One region of the Cellulosimicrobium sp. BMG9.23 genome, then DNA from elsewhere that is predicted to be linked to it. Evidence: riboswitches for the same ligand, from Rfam matches in the RefSeq annotation. Region 1 holds a riboswitch; each other region holds the start of a gene.

The links. Region 1 has a riboswitch for S-adenosylmethionine ahead of AC4H2G_RS02935 (rhodanese-like domain-containing protein). Riboswitches for the same ligand answer to the same signal wherever they lie in the genome.
Region 2: linked by a shared signal. The riboswitch ahead of AC4H2G_RS05665 (methylenetetrahydrofolate reductase) and the one ahead of AC4H2G_RS02935 (rhodanese-like domain-containing protein) in region 1 are both predicted to bind S-adenosylmethionine.
Region 3: linked by a shared signal. The riboswitch ahead of AC4H2G_RS10640 (hypothetical protein) and the one ahead of AC4H2G_RS02935 (rhodanese-like domain-containing protein) in region 1 are both predicted to bind S-adenosylmethionine.

What each region holds. Positions count from the first base shown of each region.
Region 1 covers NZ_JBZGBZ010000002.1:186,881-192,741, forward strand. Annotated here, with positions in the region: gene AC4H2G_RS02930 (aminotransferase class V-fold PLP-dependent enzyme) at 1-1,090, opposite strand, end outside; SAM riboswitch class IV at 1,125-1,240, opposite strand; SAM riboswitch class I at 1,387-1,501, shown strand; gene AC4H2G_RS02935 (rhodanese-like domain-containing protein) at 1,508-1,969, shown strand; gene AC4H2G_RS02940 (O-succinylhomoserine sulfhydrylase) at 1,966-3,231, shown strand; gene AC4H2G_RS02945 (class I SAM-dependent methyltransferase) at 3,307-4,083, shown strand; gene AC4H2G_RS02950 (response regulator) at 4,044-4,754, opposite strand; gene AC4H2G_RS02955 (sensor histidine kinase) at 4,751-5,861, opposite strand, start outside.
Region 2 covers NZ_JBZGBZ010000003.1:277,520-283,380, forward strand. Annotated here, with positions in the region: gene metE (5-methyltetrahydropteroyltriglutamate--homocysteine S-methyltransferase) at 1-1,362, opposite strand, end outside; gene AC4H2G_RS05665 (methylenetetrahydrofolate reductase) at 1,395-2,462, opposite strand; SAM riboswitch class I at 2,580-2,682, opposite strand; gene AC4H2G_RS05670 (GNAT family N-acetyltransferase) at 2,768-3,325, shown strand; gene AC4H2G_RS05675 (prealbumin-like fold domain-containing protein) at 3,407-5,861, shown strand, end outside.
Region 3 covers NZ_JBZGBZ010000005.1:414,166-420,026, forward strand. Annotated here, with positions in the region: gene AC4H2G_RS10625 (MmcQ/YjbR family DNA-binding protein) at 1-137, opposite strand, end outside; gene AC4H2G_RS10630 (PDDEXK-like family protein) at 276-1,400, shown strand; gene AC4H2G_RS10635 (nuclease-related domain-containing DEAD/DEAH box helicase) at 1,416-3,149, opposite strand; gene AC4H2G_RS10640 (hypothetical protein) at 3,146-3,751, opposite strand; SAM riboswitch class IV at 3,820-3,936, opposite strand; gene AC4H2G_RS10645 (OmpL47-type beta-barrel domain-containing protein) at 4,172-5,861, opposite strand, start outside.

The DNA.
Region 1 (5,861 bases):
CGTGGCCCGTCACGGAGAACGTCACGACGCCCACCGGGTCGACGGCGTCCGGCCACACGCTCACGACCCGCACGCCGTCGATCGCGGACAGCCCGTCGACGAGCGCCGCGCGCAGCGCCGCCTCGTGCTCGTGCAGGGCTGCGGCGTCCAGACCGCCGAGGGCGTCGCACGCGGCGGCGAGCGCGACGGCGCCCACGACGTTGGGCGACCCGGCCTCGTGACGCGCCGGCGCCGGCTGCCAGTCGGTGGCGTCGACACGCACCTGACGCACCGCGCCGCCGCCCGCGAGGTACGGCGTGCCCGCGTCGAGCCAGTCGCGGCGCCCGACGAGCGCGCCCGCGCCGAACGGCGCGTACGCCTTGTGACCCGAGAAGGCGACGTAGTCGACGCCGGTCGCGGCCAGCGAGAACCCGCGGTGCGGGACGAGCTGCGCGCCGTCGAGCACGACCCGCGCCCCGGCGTCGTGCGCGATCCGCACGACGTCCGCGACGGGCAGCGACTCGCCCGTGACGTTCGACGCGCCCGTCACCGCGAGGAGCGCGTAGTCGAACCGCGCGAGCTCGGCGCGCAGGCCCGACAGCGTCTCCGCGACGCTCACGCCGCCGGCAAGGACCGTCGCACCACCCGCCCGCTGCCAGGGCAGGAGGTTCGCGTGGTGCTCGACGTCGAGGACGAGCACCCGGCCGGGCGACCCGTCGGGGTTCGCCTGGACGCAGCCCGCGAGGAGGTTGAGCGAGTCGGTCGTGTTGCGCGTGACGACGGTGACGTCCTCCTCGCGCGCGCCGACGAACGACCCGATCGTGCGACGCGCGGCCTCGTAGAGCGCCGTCGACACCTGGGAGAGGTAGCCCGCCCCGCGGTGCACGCTCGCGTACAGCGGCAGGACCTCGGTGACCCGGTCGGCCACGGAGCGCAGCGCCGGCGCCGACGCCGCCACGTCGAGGTTCGCGTACGGGACGCTGCGGCCGTCGACGAGCGGGACGAGCGTGTCGCTGCCCACGACGGGGAGCAGGGCGGGCAGCGCGGCGACGTCACCGAGCGAGAGGGCAGCGTCCGCCGTCGGACAGGAGCGTTCGGCGAGAGCAGTCATGGCACGGTCCTCCGAGGTCGTGTCGGGGAGGTGCTCCCCGCGCTTGCCGCGCGCCGGTCGGCGTGCGGCCCGGTCGTCACCCGGGGCACCCCGCCGCGAGAGGAGGGTTGCCGGCCAGCAAACCGGGGTTTCACGCTGGCACTCATGACCTGTCATCCAGGATGTGGGAGGGCCCGCGATCGTGTCAACCGGTGGGCAGGGGGTCTCGCATCGCGGGACAGCGGCCTGGCCGTCGGACCTTCCCACGACGCGAGACGCACGTTCCGGCGACCGGGCACCGTGACGTACGATCCGAGCAACCATCCGGAGCGGCCGAGTGACGTGGCACGTCGACGCCGCAGCAACCCCCCGGTCGCGCCAGCCATCACACGGCGCACCGGGCGAGGGTGCTACTGCCACGATCGATGGAGGAGAACCATGAGCGACCTGACCCCCCGACCCGCCGTCGGCTACGCCGGCGACATCACGCCGCAGGAGGCCTGGGACCTGCTCGCCGCCGACGAGCGTGCCGTCCTCGTGGACGTCCGCACCGAGGGTGAGTGGCGCACCGTCGGCGTGCCCGACGTCGCGGACCTCGGCCGCGAGGTCGTCTTCGACGAGTGGGTGACGCCGTTCGGGCCCAACCCCGCGTTCGTGGACCGGCTCACCCAGGCCGGCCTCACCCCGGGCGACGAGCGCGCCGTCGTGTTCCTGTGCCGCTCCGGCCAGCGCTCGATCGGCGCGGCGCGGGCGGCGACCGCGGCCGGCCTCGGTCCGTCGTACAACATCCTCGAAGGCTTCGAGGGCGCGCCCGGCTTCTCCGGCGTGCGCGACGCCGAGGGCTGGAAGGTCCGCGGTCTGCCCACCACCACCTACGCCGAGGGCGAGGCCGGTCGGTGAGCGGGGGAGACGGCGTCGGGCAGGTCCCGGGCGGCTCCGGCCGCAAGCCGCTGCCCGCGAGCGCCCGCCCCGCGACGCTCGCCGTGCGCGGCGGCAACGCGCGCACGGAGTTCCAGGAGACGTCCGAGGCGCTGTTCCTCACGCAGGGCTACACGTACGACCGCGCGTCCGACGCCGAGGCCGCCTTCAAGGGCGAGCTCGACCGGTTCGTGTACTCCCGGTACGGCAACCCGACCGTGCACACGTTCGAGGAGCGGCTGCGACTGATCGAGGGCGCGGAGGCGTGCTACGCGACGGCGTCCGGCATGTCGGCCGTCTTCACGTCGCTCGCGGCGCTCGTGCAGTCGGGGTCGCGGATCGTGGCGGCCCGCGCGCTGTTCGGGTCGAGCGTCGTGATCTTCGACGAGATCTTCGCCAAGTGGGGCGTGCGGACCGACTACGTCGACGGCCACGTGCTGTCGCAGTGGGAGGAGGCGCTCTCGACGCCCGCGGACGTCGTGTTCTTCGAGACGCCGTCGAACCCCATGCAGGACATCGTCGACGCGCGGCGCGTGAGCGAGCTCGCGCACGCCGCGGGCGCGGTCGTCGTGCTCGACAACGTGTTCGCCACGCCGCTCATGCAGAAGCCGCTCAAGCTCGGCGCGGACGTCGTCGTGTACTCCGCGACGAAGCACATCGACGGACAGGGCCGCGTGCTCGGCGGCGCGATCCTCGGCACCGAGGAGTACATCGGCGGGCCGGTGCAGACGTTCATCCGCAACACGGGCCCGACGCTCTCGGCGTTCAACGCGTGGGTGCTGCTCAAGGGTCTGGAGACGATGCCGGTGCGCGTCGCGGCGCAGAACGCCGGGGCCGAGCGGATCGCGCGCGTGCTCGAGGAGCTGCCGGGGATCGCACGCGTGCGCTACCCGTTCCTCGAGTCCCACCCGCAGGTCGAGCTCGCGCGCTCGCAGCAGACCGGTGGCGGGACGGTCGTGACGTTCGACCTCGACGTGGCGGGTGCCGACGACCCGAAGACTGACCCCGACCTCCTGAAGAAGCGCGCGTTCACGTTCCTCGACGCGCTGCAGGTCGTGGACATCTCCAACAACCTGGGCGACGCGAAGTCCATGGTCACGCACCCGGCCACGACGACGCACCGCAAGCTCGGGCCCGAGGGCCGCGCCGTCGTCGGGATCGCCGAGACGACGGTCCGGCTGTCCGTGGGCCTCGAGGACCCGCTCGACGTGATCGAGGACGTCGAGCAGGCGCTGCACGCCTGACCTCCCCACCCGAGCGCGTGGCCGGCGCGAAGAATGCCGTGGACGACGGAGGGCCGCACGCCTAGCGTCGCGGGCGTGCCCGACGCGATCTTCGACGACCCGACCCTCGCTGCGCTGTACGACCCGCTCGACCCTGACCGCTCCGACCTCGACGCGTACGTGGCGATCGTCGACGAGCTCGGCGCGAGGTCCGTGCTGGACGTGGGGTGCGGGACCGGCACGTTCGCGTGCCGGCTCGCGCTGCGCGGGGTCGACGTGGTTGGCGTGGACCCTGCCGGTGCGTCGCTCGAGGTCGCGCGGACGAAGCCCGGGGCCGCGGGTGTGCGCTGGCTCCACGGCGACGCGACCGCGCTCCCTCCCGTGCAGGTCGGCCTCGCCACGATGACCGCGAACGTCGCGCAGGTGTTCCTGACCGACGACGCGTGGACGGCGACGCTGCGTGGCGTGCGCGCGGCCCTCGCCCCGGGCGGACACGTGGTCCTCGAGACCCGCGTGCCCGCGCGTCGGGCCTGGGAGGGCTGGGTGCGCGACGAGACGTTCGTCCGGGTCGACGTCCCGGGCATCGGGATCGTCGAGAGCTGGACCGCGCTGACGGACGTCGCGCTCCCGCTCGTGTCGTTCCACGACACCACCGTCCTGCCCGACGGGCGCGTGCTCCACTCCGACTCGACGCTGCGGTTCCGCTCGGGCGAGGAGGTCGAGGCGTCGCTCGCCGCGTGCGGGTTCGTCGTCGAGGACGTGCGCGACGCGCCGGACCGGCCGGGCCGGGAGTGGGTCTTCGTCGCGCGCCGACCCGACGACCGCCCAGGACGTCACGCCTCGTCGGTCACCGAGACCAGACCGACCCGGTAGGCGAGCACGACCGCCTGCACCCTGTCGCGCAAGCCGAGCTTGGCCAGGATCCGGGACACGTACGTCTTGACCGTCTCGGGCGTGATGACGAGCTCTCTCGCGATCTCCGCGTTGGACAGCCCGGCGGCGAGCTGCTCGAGCACCTCCAGCTCGCGCGGGGTCAGGCTGCGCACGACCTCGTCCCTCGCGCGACGGGACGTGTCGGTCGGCCGCACCCGCTCGGCGTAGCGGCCGATGAGGGTGCGGGTGACGGACGGCGCCAGCAGGGACTCGCCCCGGGCGATCGTCCGGATGCCGTCGACCAGCTCGGAGGGCGGAGCGTCCTTGAGCAGGAACCCGCTCGCCCCCGCGCGCAGCGCCTCGTAGACGTACTCGTCGACGTTGAAGGTGGTGACCATCAGCACCTTGGCCGGCGTCTCGGCGTCCGGGCCCGCGATCTGCCGCGTCGCCTCGATGCCGTCCAGCACGGGCATCCGGATGTCCATGACCACGACGTCGGGGTGCAGCCGCCGCGCGGCGTCGACGGCCGCGCGCCCGTCCTCCGCCTCGCCGACGACCTCCATGTCGGGCTGCGCCGAGAAGATGGTGACGTAACCGACGCGCACCAGCTCCTGGTCCTCGCACACCAGGACGCGGATCGGGGGTCGTGAAGCGGTCGGCGGGACGGTCATGGGCTGCTCCTGGTCGGGGCGGTGGGGATCAGGGCCCGCACGCGGAACCCGCCGTCGGGCGTCGGGCCGGCTTCCAGCTCGCCGTCGAGGACGCGGACACGTTCACGCAGACCGGCGAGGCCGCGGCCGGCGGGCGGTCCCACCGCCATCCGAGAGCCAGCCGTGGCGGCCGTGACGGCCGACGAGGCGGGGCCGCCGGTGGTCACCTCGGTCTCGAGGTGCTCGGGGCCGTGGCAAAGGCTGACGGTGGTCGGCCGACCGGGGGCGTGCTTGAGCGCGTTGGTGAGCCCCTCCTGCACCACCCGGTAGGCGGCGAGCTCGACGGCGTCGGGCAGGGCGCGCGGTCCGCCCTCCTCGCTCCACTCCACCGGCTGGCCCGACCGGCGGGCCTGCTCGACGAGGTCGCCCACCCGGCCGAAGACGGGCACCCGCCCTGCGGGCGTCGACTCGCCCGTCGCCTCGAGCACACCCAGCAGGTACCGGAGCTCCGTCAGGGCGCGTCGTCCGGTGTCGCTGATCGCGACGAGTCCCTCGGTCGCGCGGTCCGGCGTCGCGGGCAGGAGGTACTGCGCGGCGTCGGCCTGCACGACCATCGCCGTCACGTGGTGCGTCACGACGTCGTGCAGCTCCCTCGCGATCCGCGCGCGCTCTTCCGACGTCGCGACGGCGGCGGCAAGACGCCGACGTTCGACCTCCTCGGCCCGCCAGCGGCGCACCCCCGTGCCTGCCATCCAGATCACCACCAGGACGAGGTAGAACGCCAGGAACGCCGGGAGCCGGTTGGGCGAACCGAGGCCGGACAGTGTGGCCGCGAAGACGACGTAGCCCACGGTCGTCAGGCCGGCGATGCTCCGACGGAACCGCGCCAGGTGGGCCCCGGCGCTGTACAGCGCGACGTAGAGGCCGACGCTCGCGAACGTCGGTGGGTACGACAGGACCTGGCCCACGGCGAACGCGGCGCCGACGACGGCGAGGCAGGTCCCGGGGCTGCGGCGGCGGAGCGCGAGCGGCAGGCACTGCGCGAGGACCAGCGTCACGGCCAGTGCGTCCGTCGGCCGCTCGGGCAGGTCCCCGAGCTCGACGCCGATCGCCGACAGCGTCGGGACG
Region 2 (5,861 bases), on a different contig from region 1:
CGCCTCGCGGCCCTCGGTGAGGGCACGCGCGAGCGTCGCGACCTCGCCGACCTTCTGGTCCGCGAACGCGAGCCACTCGCGCAGGCGCGGGTCGAGCGTCGTGCCCGACGCCGCGCCCGGTGCCTCCTCCGCCGAGCGGAACACCTCGTCCTCGACGTCGTGCGGCACGTGGAGGAGCGACGTCGACGTCCCGACGGCGAGAGCGCCCGCGCCGAGGTGACCCGCGGCGTCGACCAGGTCCAGCTTCGCCGCGAGGTCTGCCCGCCACACGTTGTGCCCGTCGATCACGCCTGCGACGAGCGTCTTCGTCGAGAGCCCGGGAATCGTCCCGTCCGGTGCGGAGCCCACGGGGACCTCGCCCTTGACGAGATCGATCGCGATCGCGTCGACGTCCGTGCCCGCGAGGAGGGCGAGCCCGTCGCGCACTGCGCCGTGGGACCCCGCCGACGCGGCCTGCAGCCCGCCGAACGGTGCCGCGACGAGGATCGCGGGCCGCACGTCGTTCGCCGAACCCGGGGTTGTGGCGCCCTGAGCGGCCTGATCGCCGTGCAACCCGGGGTTCGGCACCGTGCCGGTCGACGTCACGACCAGCTCCGTCGCCAGCGTGCGGTACGCGGACTCGACGGCCGCGGCGAGCTCGGCGAACGGCACGTCGACGTTGTCCGTGACGAGGACCGGCTCGTCGAGCTGGACCCACGGCGCGCCCGCCGCGGCGAGCGCGCGCAGCAGGCCGGCGTAGGCGGCGACGACGTCGTCCAGGCGGTCGAGCGGCGAGTACCCGTGGGGGGCGTCGTCGGCCGCCTTGGACAGCGCGAGGAACGTGACCGGCCCGACGACGACCGGCCGGGTCACGACCCCGGCCTCCTTGGCCTCGACGAACTCGCGCACCAAGCGGTCGTCGACGAACCGGATCGGGGTGTCCGGGCCGATCTCGGGCACGAGGTAGTGGTAGTTCGTGTCGAACCACTTGGTCATCTCGAGCGGCGCGTCCTCGCCGGCGCCGCGGGCCACGGTGAAGTACCCCGGGAGGTCGAGCCGGCCGTCGGCGTCGGTGAGCCCGGCGAACCGGGACGGCACGGCACCGAGCGTCGCGACGACGTCGAGCACCTGGTCGTAGTAGGAGAACGAGCCGGGGACGGATGCGTCGTCGGCGCCGAGGCCGAGCTCGACGAGCCGGCGGACGGTGGCGAGGCGCAGCTCGCGGGCCGTGGCCTCGAGCTCGTCGGCGCTCGTGCGCCCGGCCCAGAACGCCTCGACGGCCTTCTTGAGCTCACGCCGACGCCCGATGCGGGGATAGCCGAGGACGGTGCCCGCGGGGAACGCGACCGGAAGGTGGGTAGGGGAGGGTACGGAAGTGGCCATGATCGAAACCTCTTGCTGGTCCTGAGGACCGGTCAGACGGGTCCGCCACGTGCGGCGACGCCCGTCGTGGGCAGGGAGGTGCCGGTGACCCACGGCCCGCTGGCCAGGTCCGGGACGTTCGGGTCGACGGCGCCGTTCGAGGTGCTGCCGTCGGTCCCGGACGTGCCGCCGCCGAGGTGAACACCCTCGAGCAGGTCAAGAGCGGCGCGGTACTTGTTGAACGTGTACACGTGCAGGCCCGGCGCACCGGCGTCGAGGACGCGCTGCGCGAGGTCGGACGAGTACGCGGTCCCGTAGGCGTGCTGCGCCTCGGGATCGGGCAGGGCGTCGAGCGCGTCCAGCAGGTGCTGGGGGGCGGGGACACCCGTGAGCTCCTCGACGCGACGGAGCCTGCGTGGCTCCGTCGTGGGCAGCAGCCCGGCGAGGATGGGGATCGTCACGCCGGCCGCGCGGGCCTCCGCGACGAAGTCGGTGTACGACGACGCGTCGTAGAACAGCTGCGTGATCGCGAAGCTCGCGCCTGCCTGCTGCTTCTGCAGGAGGCGCTGCACCTCCTGCGACCGCGTGGTGCCGGCGGCCCGGTTCCCGTCCACGAACGTCGCGACGGCGATCGTCAGCGGTCGGGCCGCGCTGCGGAGCGCGAGCGACGGGTTCGCCGCGCAGCGCGAGGCCTCGACCTCGCGCAGGAGCGCGACGAGCTCGATGCTCGACCCCACGCCGTCGGGCGCGGGACGCCAGTCCGGCTGGTCCGTGGGCGGGTCGCCGCGCAGCGCGAGGAAGCTGCGGACGCCCGCGTCGAGGAAGTCGGTGATGACGTCCTGCACGTGCTCGCGCGACGCACCCACGCACGTGAGGTGCGCGATCGCGTGCACGGGCGTGCCCTGCAGGAGCCGGCCGATGACGTCGAGCGAGGTCTGCCGGTCGTTGCCCGCCGCGCCGTACGTCACGGAGAGGAAGTCCGGCTGCGTCGCGACGAGCCGCCGCGCGGTCTCCCAGAACTTCGGCGCGGCGTCCGGGCGGCGAGGCGGCATGAGCTCGAACGAGACCGTGGGCCTCGCCGTCTCGGCGTGGGCGCGCCGGACGGCGTCCGCGACGCTCACGGCGCGACCTCGCCCGGGTGCTGCGCGCCCGGGTGTGTCGACGTGCGGACGGGAGCGCTCGCCGTCGGGCACGGGCTGCCCGGACGGTGCGCGAAAGATGCCTCGTTGACCATAGTCACTCCATCGACCCTGGCGTTAGCACCTTTGTCCTCGGGAGGCTTCCGTCGGCGGGTTGCTGCGGTGTCGTCGAGCCAGGACTCTCGACCGCTCTGGATGGTTCACCCGATCCTAAGCGGTATCCGCCATGCGGTCGAGTGCGCTCGTCTGATGAGATGCCTCGCGCACGGATGCGCGATGATGCCGCCGTGGACGACGACACCGCCGTGGACGACGACCGGACCCCGACCCTCGACGCGCCACCCGTCCGGCTCCGCGCCTGGCGCCCCGAGGACGCGCACGTCGTGGTCGAGGCGTCGCAGGACCCGCTGATCCCGCTCGTGACCACGGTCCCGCGCACGCCGGACGCCGCGGCCGTGGACGCGTACGTCGCGCGGCAGCGCCGGCGGCTGGCCGAGGGGGTCGGCTACTCGTTCGTCGTCGCGACGGCCGACGACGACCGCGCCGTCGGGCAGCTCTCCGTCCTCCTGCGCGACGCCGACCACGGACGCGTCAGCCTCGGGTACTGGGTGGCGGCGAGCCGTCGACGTCGCGGCTACGCGGGCGCGGCTCTGCGCGCTGCCGCGGACTGGGCGCTGGGACTGCCGGGCATCGAACGCGCGGACCTCTTCGTCGAGCCGTGGAACGAGGGCTCGTGGCGCGCCGCAGAGGGCGCCGGCTTCGTCCGGGAAGGGCTGCTGCGGGGGTGGCAGCGGGTCGGCGGGGAGCGTCGCGACATGTTCGTCTACGGGCGGTTGATCGACTGATCGCGTCTCGGCTCGTCGCCGGGCGGGCGCGCAGGGCGGGGGATAGGTTCGTGCCGTTCCCTGTGACGGAGGTCTCGACCCGTGCACCATCGCTCGTCCCCGGCGGTCCGCGCCGTCCACCCCCTCGCCACGGCCGGTGCCGCGCTCCTCGCGCTCGCCCTCGTCCTGGTGCTCGCGATCCCCGCGGCGCTCACGGCGGCGGCGCAGACCGGCACGGGTACCCTCTCCCTCTTCAAGCGCATCGAGAACCGCGACACGGGCTCGTCCGAAGGCCGGCGCGAGCTGTGGACGATGCACGCGCAGAACGTCGCCACGGGCGAGCTCATCGAGGGCGACGGGCTCAACGGCGTGCAGTCGCTCCAGGTGCCTGCCGGGACCTACCGGATCTGGGAGAGCGGCGGCGTCTCGGGATTCCGGTTCTTCAGCTGGAACTGCGGGGGTGACGACATCCTCGACCCGACCCCCGAGGTCGTCGTCCCCCCGGGTGGCACGCTCACGTGCACGGTCGACAACGAGGCCGTCTCTCCCACGCTGACGCTCGTCAAGGACGTCGTCGGCGGCACGGCCTCGCCCGAGGACTGGACCCTGCGCGCGCAGGGTCCGTCGTCGATCGGCGGGCCGTCCGGCTCCGACGAGGTGACGAACCAGGAGGTCCGGATCGGGCAGTACACGCTGTCCGAGGAGGGCGGACCGGACGGCTACCGCAACGACGGGTGGGCGTGCGAGGGCGCGGAGGTCGACGGGTCGACCGTGACGATCGACCTCGCCGACTCGGTGACGTGCACCGTGACGAACGTCGGTCCGGTGACCCCCACGGTCCCGACGCTGACCCTCGTCAAGGAGGTCGTCGGCGGGCCGGCGACGGCCGCGGACTGGGACCTCACGGCGACGGGTCCGTCGACGCTCACGGGCGCGACGGGCGAGCCGACGGTCACGGCGGTCGAGGTGGAGCCGGGGTCGTACACGCTCACCGAGGACGGGCCCGCAGGGTACGACGGCGCGTGGTCCTGCACCGGCGCGGCGTCGGGTGACGGGTCCGGCGGCGCCGTGACGGTCCAGGACGGCGAGGACGTGGTGTGCACGGCCACGAACACGTGGGTCGGCGCGACGCTCACGCTCACCAAGCTCCTCGAGGGCGAGCTCTTCGCCCAGCCCGAGCACTGGACGCTCACCGCGACCGGGGGTCCCGACCCCGACGATTCGGTGACGGTGAGCGGCCCGTCCGGGTCCGACGCCGTGACGGACGTCTTCGTCCCCGCCGGCGCCTACACCCTGAGCGAGGACGGGTGGAGCGGCTTCGAGGCCGGACCGTGGGTGTGCACGGGCGCCCCGGTGGCCGGCGACGTCGTGACGATCGGCGCGGGCGCCGACGTCGAGTGCACGATCACGAACACCCCGCTGCCGTCGCTCCTCACGCTCGTCAAGGTGGTCGACGGCGGCCCGGCGGCCCCCGGGGACTGGACCCTCTCCGCGACGGGTCCCCAGGCCGACGGCGAGCCCGGGACGATCTCGGGACCGTCGGGCAGCGTCGCGGTGACGCAGGTGGACGTGGGCGAGGGCGTGCACCAGCTCGCCGAGACGGGCGGACCGCCGGGGTACGAGTCCGAGGGCTGGGTGTGCGAGGGCGGTCTGTTGCAGGAGGGTTCGAGCGTCGTGATCGGCGCGGACGAGGACGTCGTGTGCACGGTGACGAACACCTACGTCGAGTCGACGCTCACGCTCGTCAAGGTCGTCGCCGGCGGGTCGGCGGACCCGGCGGCGTGGACGCTCAGCGCCGCCGATGCGGCCGGAGAGACGGTGGCGCAGGGTGCCGCGGGCAGCGCGGAGGTCACGAGCGTCCCGCTGCCGCCGGGGACGTACACGCTCGCGGAGTCGGGCGGGTACGGCGGCTACGTGTCGGAGGGGTGGACCTGCGGGCCGACGCCCGTCGAGGGGTCCACCGTGACGCTCGGCCCCGGCGACGACGTCACGTGCGTGGCCACGAACCGCGCCGAGCTGCCGCACCTCACGCTCGTCAAGGAGCTCGACGACCGCGGGTACACGGGCGACGCCGTCGCGACGGACTGGACCCTGACGGCCGTCGGCGCGGACTCGACGCTCTCGGGCGCGACCGGCTCGCCCGACGTCTCGCACGTCGCCGTCCCGGCCGGGCGCTACCTGCTCACCGAGTCCGGCGGCCCGGACGGGTGGACGGCGCTGCGCTGGGTCTGCGACGACGCGCGCGTGGTGCAGACGCCCCAGAGCGGCGGCTCGCTCGTGTCGACGGTCGTCGTCGAGCCGGGCGACGACGTGACCTGCACGGTGACGAACCACTGGCTCGCGGGCACGCTGACGCTGCACAAGCAGGTCGTCGACGACGTCGTGCCCGTCGACGACTGGGAGCTCACCGCGGCGGGCCCGACGGCGATCTCCGGGTTCGACGGCAACGAGGACGTCACCGCCGTGCCCGTCGCGCAGGGCACGTACGACCTCTCGGAGTCCGGCAGCGACTGGGACTACACCCAGGAGGAATGGGTCTGCGACGGCGGCGAGCTGG
Region 3 (5,861 bases), on a different contig from region 1:
AGCTGGACGACGTCGTCCTTCGTCACCGACGCGAAACTCATGTCGCGCACCCTGAACGCGACCATCCCGAAGTGCGGCTTCTCGACGGTCTCGGGCAGTGCGAGCGCAGCCTTGCGGAGCTGGGCGACTGTCGTCATGAGATCAGAGTTCCACCGCCATCGGATTCCCGGAACCCGGTGTCGGGCACCCCTCGCGAGCTGTGGAGCCGGGTCGCTGCGCAACGGTGCAGGAGAAGTACCCGTGCGAGCCACGACCTGTGCTGGGACCCTCGACAGATGGCAGCACCTTCGCTCCGGTTCTTGGTTCCAGCGGCGAACGAGAACCGCTGGTCCGACCTTCTCGCGACGCTCATCGAGACGGATCCCGCCCCGCTGCTCGCGCTCCTCGCTACGGACGGAGAGATCGGGGTTCGACGGGAGGTCAGCGTCGCCGGAGAGGATCGGCGGTCCGATCGACTCGATCTCCTCGTCGCTCGCCCTGAAACGGGAAGTCCCGTCGCCGTCATCGAGGCGAAGGTGCTGTCCGGTCTCGGCAAGGAACAGCTGGAGCGCTATGAGGCCGCGTTCCCCGGAGCCGACCGGTACTGGCTCCTTCACCTGGAGGGATTTCCTTTGTCGCTGCCGCGCGGGTCGCGATGGGAGTCACGCACGTGGGAGGGCCTGCTACGTGCGTACGGCGAGAGCTCGGATCCGTGGGTGAGCACGACGGCGCGCGCGTGGGCCGATCAGATCGCCGCCCTCGTGCCGTCCGTCGGCCCGGACACCGTGTGGAACGACGTCCGGGACGACCCGCCAGGCTTCGAGCTGGACCTGCGCGCTCGCGCGGTCTGGCTGGAGGGGCGGATCGGGCGCTGGTCCGAGCTCGAGCACGACCTCGTGCCATCGACGGCCGGAGGTTCCTGGGTGGCTCGCGTGCGGACACGATCGGCGGTGCCGGGTTACGTCGTCGGCTTCGAAGTCGAGGAGTCCCTGACCGCCCAGGGCTGGCGTCCAGACCCGGCACGGCCGTATCGGGATCGGCTCGAGGGTCCGACCGTGTGGTTGGGACTGTGGCAGGAGGACGTCCGGACGTCGGAGCGTTTCGACTGGTCCCTCCTCGTACGGCTGTTCCGCGCCACCGTCCTCGACGAGCTGGGGCGGCCTGCCGACGGGCGGCCGTGGCGCACGACAGCTCCGGGCCTACCCGATCCGGGCGACAAGGCACGCTGGAAGGCCGAGGTCGTGGAACGAGGCGCGCCGCGGTGGCTCGGGAAAGGGTTCGGCATGCGTCAGGCGGTCAAGCACGGCGAGTGCATGTTCGGCGCCCGGTACCGGCTCCCGCCGACGTCCACGCTGGCAGAGATCGACTCGGACCTGCGCGGGCTCCAGTCGGTCGTGCAGCGGATGTCCACCGTCAGCTGAGTCGCGTCAACCGGGTCAGCCGAGGGCCCACTCGTCCGCCCGCTCGAGCCGCCGACGTACCGCCTCGCCGCCGACGCGCTCGATCCAGGACCGGTCGCCTACGACGACGAGCAACGATCGCGCGCGCGAGAGCCCGGTGTAGAGCATCTCGCGCGCCCTCGACTCGTCCCGCACGCCGTTCACCGCGAGCACGACGACGGGCCGCTCGAGGCCCTTGAACCCAAGGACGTGCCCGTAGAACACCTCGTCCTCGGCGAAGAACGCGTCCCAGTACGCCGCGTGCCCGCCGGCCTGGACCTCGTTCACCTGCTGCGGGTGCCGACGCCCCGTCGCGAGCAGCGCGAGCTGTCCGATTCCCCAGCCCTCGTCGAGCAGGGCCTCCACGGCATCGTCGGCGGCGCCGATCGCGTCGGTCGCGGGCACGTCGACGACCCGGACGGGCGGCCCCTCCATCCCGCGCGGCGTGATGCGTTCGGGAGAGAGCGCGCCGAACACCTGGGCGATCTGCTTCGTCGAGCGCAGGTTCTCGTGCAGCGTCACGGGCACGAGCTCGAGCGGCACGCGACCCTCGCGGGGGAAGACGCGCTGCGCATCGTCCATGAAGACGTGCAACCCGCCGGCGTCCTGGTCGCGCAGGCAGCGCAGCAGCGACGGCCACCACAGGTCGCCGAAGTCCTGCGCCTCGTCGACCACGACCGCGTCGAACAGCTCGCCCGGGCCACGCCCGTCCGCGAGCTCGCCGAGCGCCAGCGGCAGCCGCCGCTCCCAGTAGTCCGGGTCGTCGTCGGCTCCGGGCTCCGCGCCCCACTCGAGCGGCAGGTCGTGGAACAGGCCGACGTAGGCGGGCCGGTCCCGCGCCGGCCACTGCTCCACGATGCGCTCGAAGTACCGCCCGAGCCCGCGCGAGTAGCACAGGAGCGCGACGCGCTCCCCGGCTCGCGCCCGACGCCGCGCCTGCTCGAGGGCGAGCCACGTCTTCCCCGACCCGGCACCGCCCACGACGCGCATGCGCCGCACGCCGGAGAGCGCGTCCAGTGTGCGCGACTGGTCGCGCGTCATCTGCTCGAGCCGCGTCTCGTGCTGCGCCGCGAGCGTGAGGTGCTCCGCCTGGCTGGGGAAGCCCCCGACGAGCGACTCGACGAGGTCCGGGACGTCGTCGGCCGCGAGCGGCGCGTGGCCCAGGCCGTGGCGCTCGATCGCGTGCTTGACGCGCTCCGCCACGCCGTAAGGCCGCTCGAGGTCGCCCCGGTCGACGAGCATGTCGCGTGGCAGGTCGAGCGCGGCCCAGTCGGCCGGCACGTACCGGTGCGGCAGTGCCACGAGGTGCGCCGTGCGCGCCTCCCCCGCCCAGAGACCCCGGCGACGCAGGAGTGCCTGCAGCGCGTGCCGCGCGCCCTGCACCTGCCGCAGTGGCTCGATGCGATGCCGCCGCTCGCCGCTGCCCTGGTACCAGGCGCCGTCGACCCGGTCGACGTACCCGCCCTTCACCTCGATCGCCGCGATCCCGACTCCGGGCCAGACGACGAGCACGTCGATCTCGTACTCGTGCTCGTCCTCCTGGAGGTGCAGCCCGTGGACGACGACCACGTCGTCGGGCAGCTGGTCGACGAGCGCCTCCCACACGGCACGCTCGGCCCCGCCGTCGTCGGGGAACGTCGGGTCGGACGGGTACGCGCGCGGCATGACCCGTTCGTACCGCACGTGGCTGTCGACGTCACGCGCGCCGGGCACGATCGTCGCCGCGGTCATCGGATTTCACCCGCGACCGCCGTCGCGACGGCGCTCGCCGGGTGGACCGCGCGGGCCCACGCGAGGTAGGCCTCGCGGCGGGCGGCGTCGTCGAAGGTGCCGTGCGCGACCCAGTCGTCGTGCCAGGTGAAGACGCGCTCGGGGCGCGAGAACATCGCGTCCTCGATGACGCCGTCCTGCACGGTCCGCTGCCCCCAGTAGGGCGCGTTCGGGTCGAGCCGCAGGACGGGAAGCCCCGAGGCACGGGCAAGGCGCCAACGCTCGGGGAAGACGAGCGTGACGTAGGCGCCCATGCGGGTGTTCCCGGGGTCGTCCTGGTGGCGCGGAGCGAGGGACGGCACCCCCAGCGCCGAGGTGATGCTGCCGTCGACGGCGAGGCACTCGTCGCACACCGAGCGCTGCACCCGGAACGTGCCGCGGAAGTACGAGCGCCCCCGCAGGCAGACGCGGCACAGGGTCAGCCCGCCACGCACGCCGCACTCGCGGGACGGCGTCGGGCGGGGGACGCCGGTGTGGACGGGGCACAGGAGCCGCGCGTCGGCGCTGAGGAGGACGCGGCACGCGTCGTCGGTGCGGACCCAGTGGGTGGTGGTGACGGACATCGGTGAGGCCCTTCGTCCAGGGCCGTCGTCGGGTCGGACGCACGGCGGTGCGACCGAGAGGGACGACGACCTCGCTCTTCCCGCGGCCGGTCGGCCAGGGCCGGTCTTCCTCCTGGGGCACCGTGCGCGAGGGGCGCGGTTGCCGGACCGGCACGCGGAGGGCGTATCGCCGGTCGCTCTGGACCTGGGGAGATGTCTACCGGACGCCACCGACACGCCGCAACTCGGTGCCACCTCTTCCGCCGAGCACGCGATCAGTCACCGCCGATCACGGGGCTACCCACCGAATGTGCCGCAGAACGGTGGCCAAGCCCGTGCTCGGCGGACGGCCCCCGGCCTGGGCGCTGCGGCAGGCACAGCAGCGGGCCGCGCCCCCGAGGGAGCGCGGCCCGCTGTTCCGTGCTGTGTCGCGTCAGCGCCTCAGCGACCGATGTTCGACAGCTCTGCCGCAGCGATGATCAACTGCCGCTCGGCGCCGATGAGCACTCCGGCGTCCACGAGCTCGGCCGTCACCTCGCGCACGTGGCGGACGAACTCGCGGTGCGTCGGGTACTCGCCGTCCTCGGCGATGTGGTCGTTGACGGTGCAGCCCTCGCCGTCGTCGAAGTTGCCGACCGTGCTGTCGTTGCCGTCGATGATGACGGTCGGCCGCACGTCCGAGCCCTGGCAGCGGTCGCGCAGCAGCTGGACGACGGTGAACGTCACCTCGCCCGTCTGCGACGTCTCGCCGGCGCCGTTGACCGCCCGGTAGCGCACGACGTGCTCGCCGTCCGCCGCGACGACGAACGGTGCGGCGTAGCGCTGCCACGTGCCGCCGTCGACCTGGAACTCGGTGCGGTCGACGCCCGACTCCTCGTCGACGGCCGTGAGCGTCACGGTCGCGCGACCGACGAACGCGCCGTCGCGGTTGCGGCTGCCGCCGATGCCCGCGGTGACCTCCGGACCGCCGGGGTCCGGGTCCTCGCCCTCGACGTCGACGACGACGCTCTGCGGTGCCGACACGTTGCCGGCGACGTCCGTCGCGCGGTACGTGATCGTGTGCTCACCCGGGGTGCGCAGCGAGATCTGCTTCGAGTACGGCATCCACTCGCCGCCGTCGACCTGGTACTCGATCGACGCGACGCCGGAGCCGGCGTCGGTCCCGCGCAGTCGGACGAACGCGGGACCGACGTACTCGCCGGCATCGTTCTGCTGGCCGTAGACGCGGTGGTCGACCTCGGGCGCCACCGTGTCGCTCCCGTCGCCCGCCACGACCGCGAAGGTCACGGTGCCGGCCTCGGAGACGTTGCCCGCCTCGTCGGTCGCGCGGTAGGCGAGCGTGTGCTGACCGGGCTCGTCGACGACGACGGCCTCGGTATACGGGGTCCAGCCCGCGCCGTCGAGGTCGTACTCGACGGACGCGACGCCGGAGCCGTCGTCGGTCGCGGTGACCATGACGGATGCGGAGCCCACGTAGGCGCCGTCCTCGTCCTGCGTGCCGCTGAGCTCGGTCGCCACCGTGGGAGCGGTGGTGTCCTCGCCGCCGTCGGCGACGACGGTGAACTCGGTGACCGTCTCCTCGGAGACGTTGCCCGCGACGTCGGTCGCCCGGTAGACGAGCGTGTGCTCGCCGGGCTCGTCGACGACGACCGGCTCGGTGTACTCGACCCAGCCCGCGCCGTCGAGGTCGTACTCGACGGTCTCGACGCCGGACGCGTCGTCGGTCGCGGTGAGCGTCGCGGTCGCCGACCCGACGAACGCGCCGTTGTCGTCGAGCTCGCCCGTGACCTCGGCAGCCACGGTCGGGGCCGTCGTGTCGTCACCGCCGCCGTCCGCGACGACGGTGAACGTCGACGTGCCGACCTCCGAGACGTTGCCCGCCTCGTCCGTCGCGCGGTACTGCACCGCGTAGTCACCGGGCTCGGTGAACTGGACGGTCGTCGTGTACGGCAGCCACGTGCCGTCGACCGCGTACTCGATCGACGCGACGCCGGAGCCGCCGGTCTCGTCGGTCGCGTGGAGCATGTAGCCGGCCGAGCCGACGTACGCGCCGTTCTCGTCCTGCTCGCCCATGACCATCGGCTCGACGACCGGGGCCGTCGTGTCCTCCTGGACGTCGCCCTCGACGACG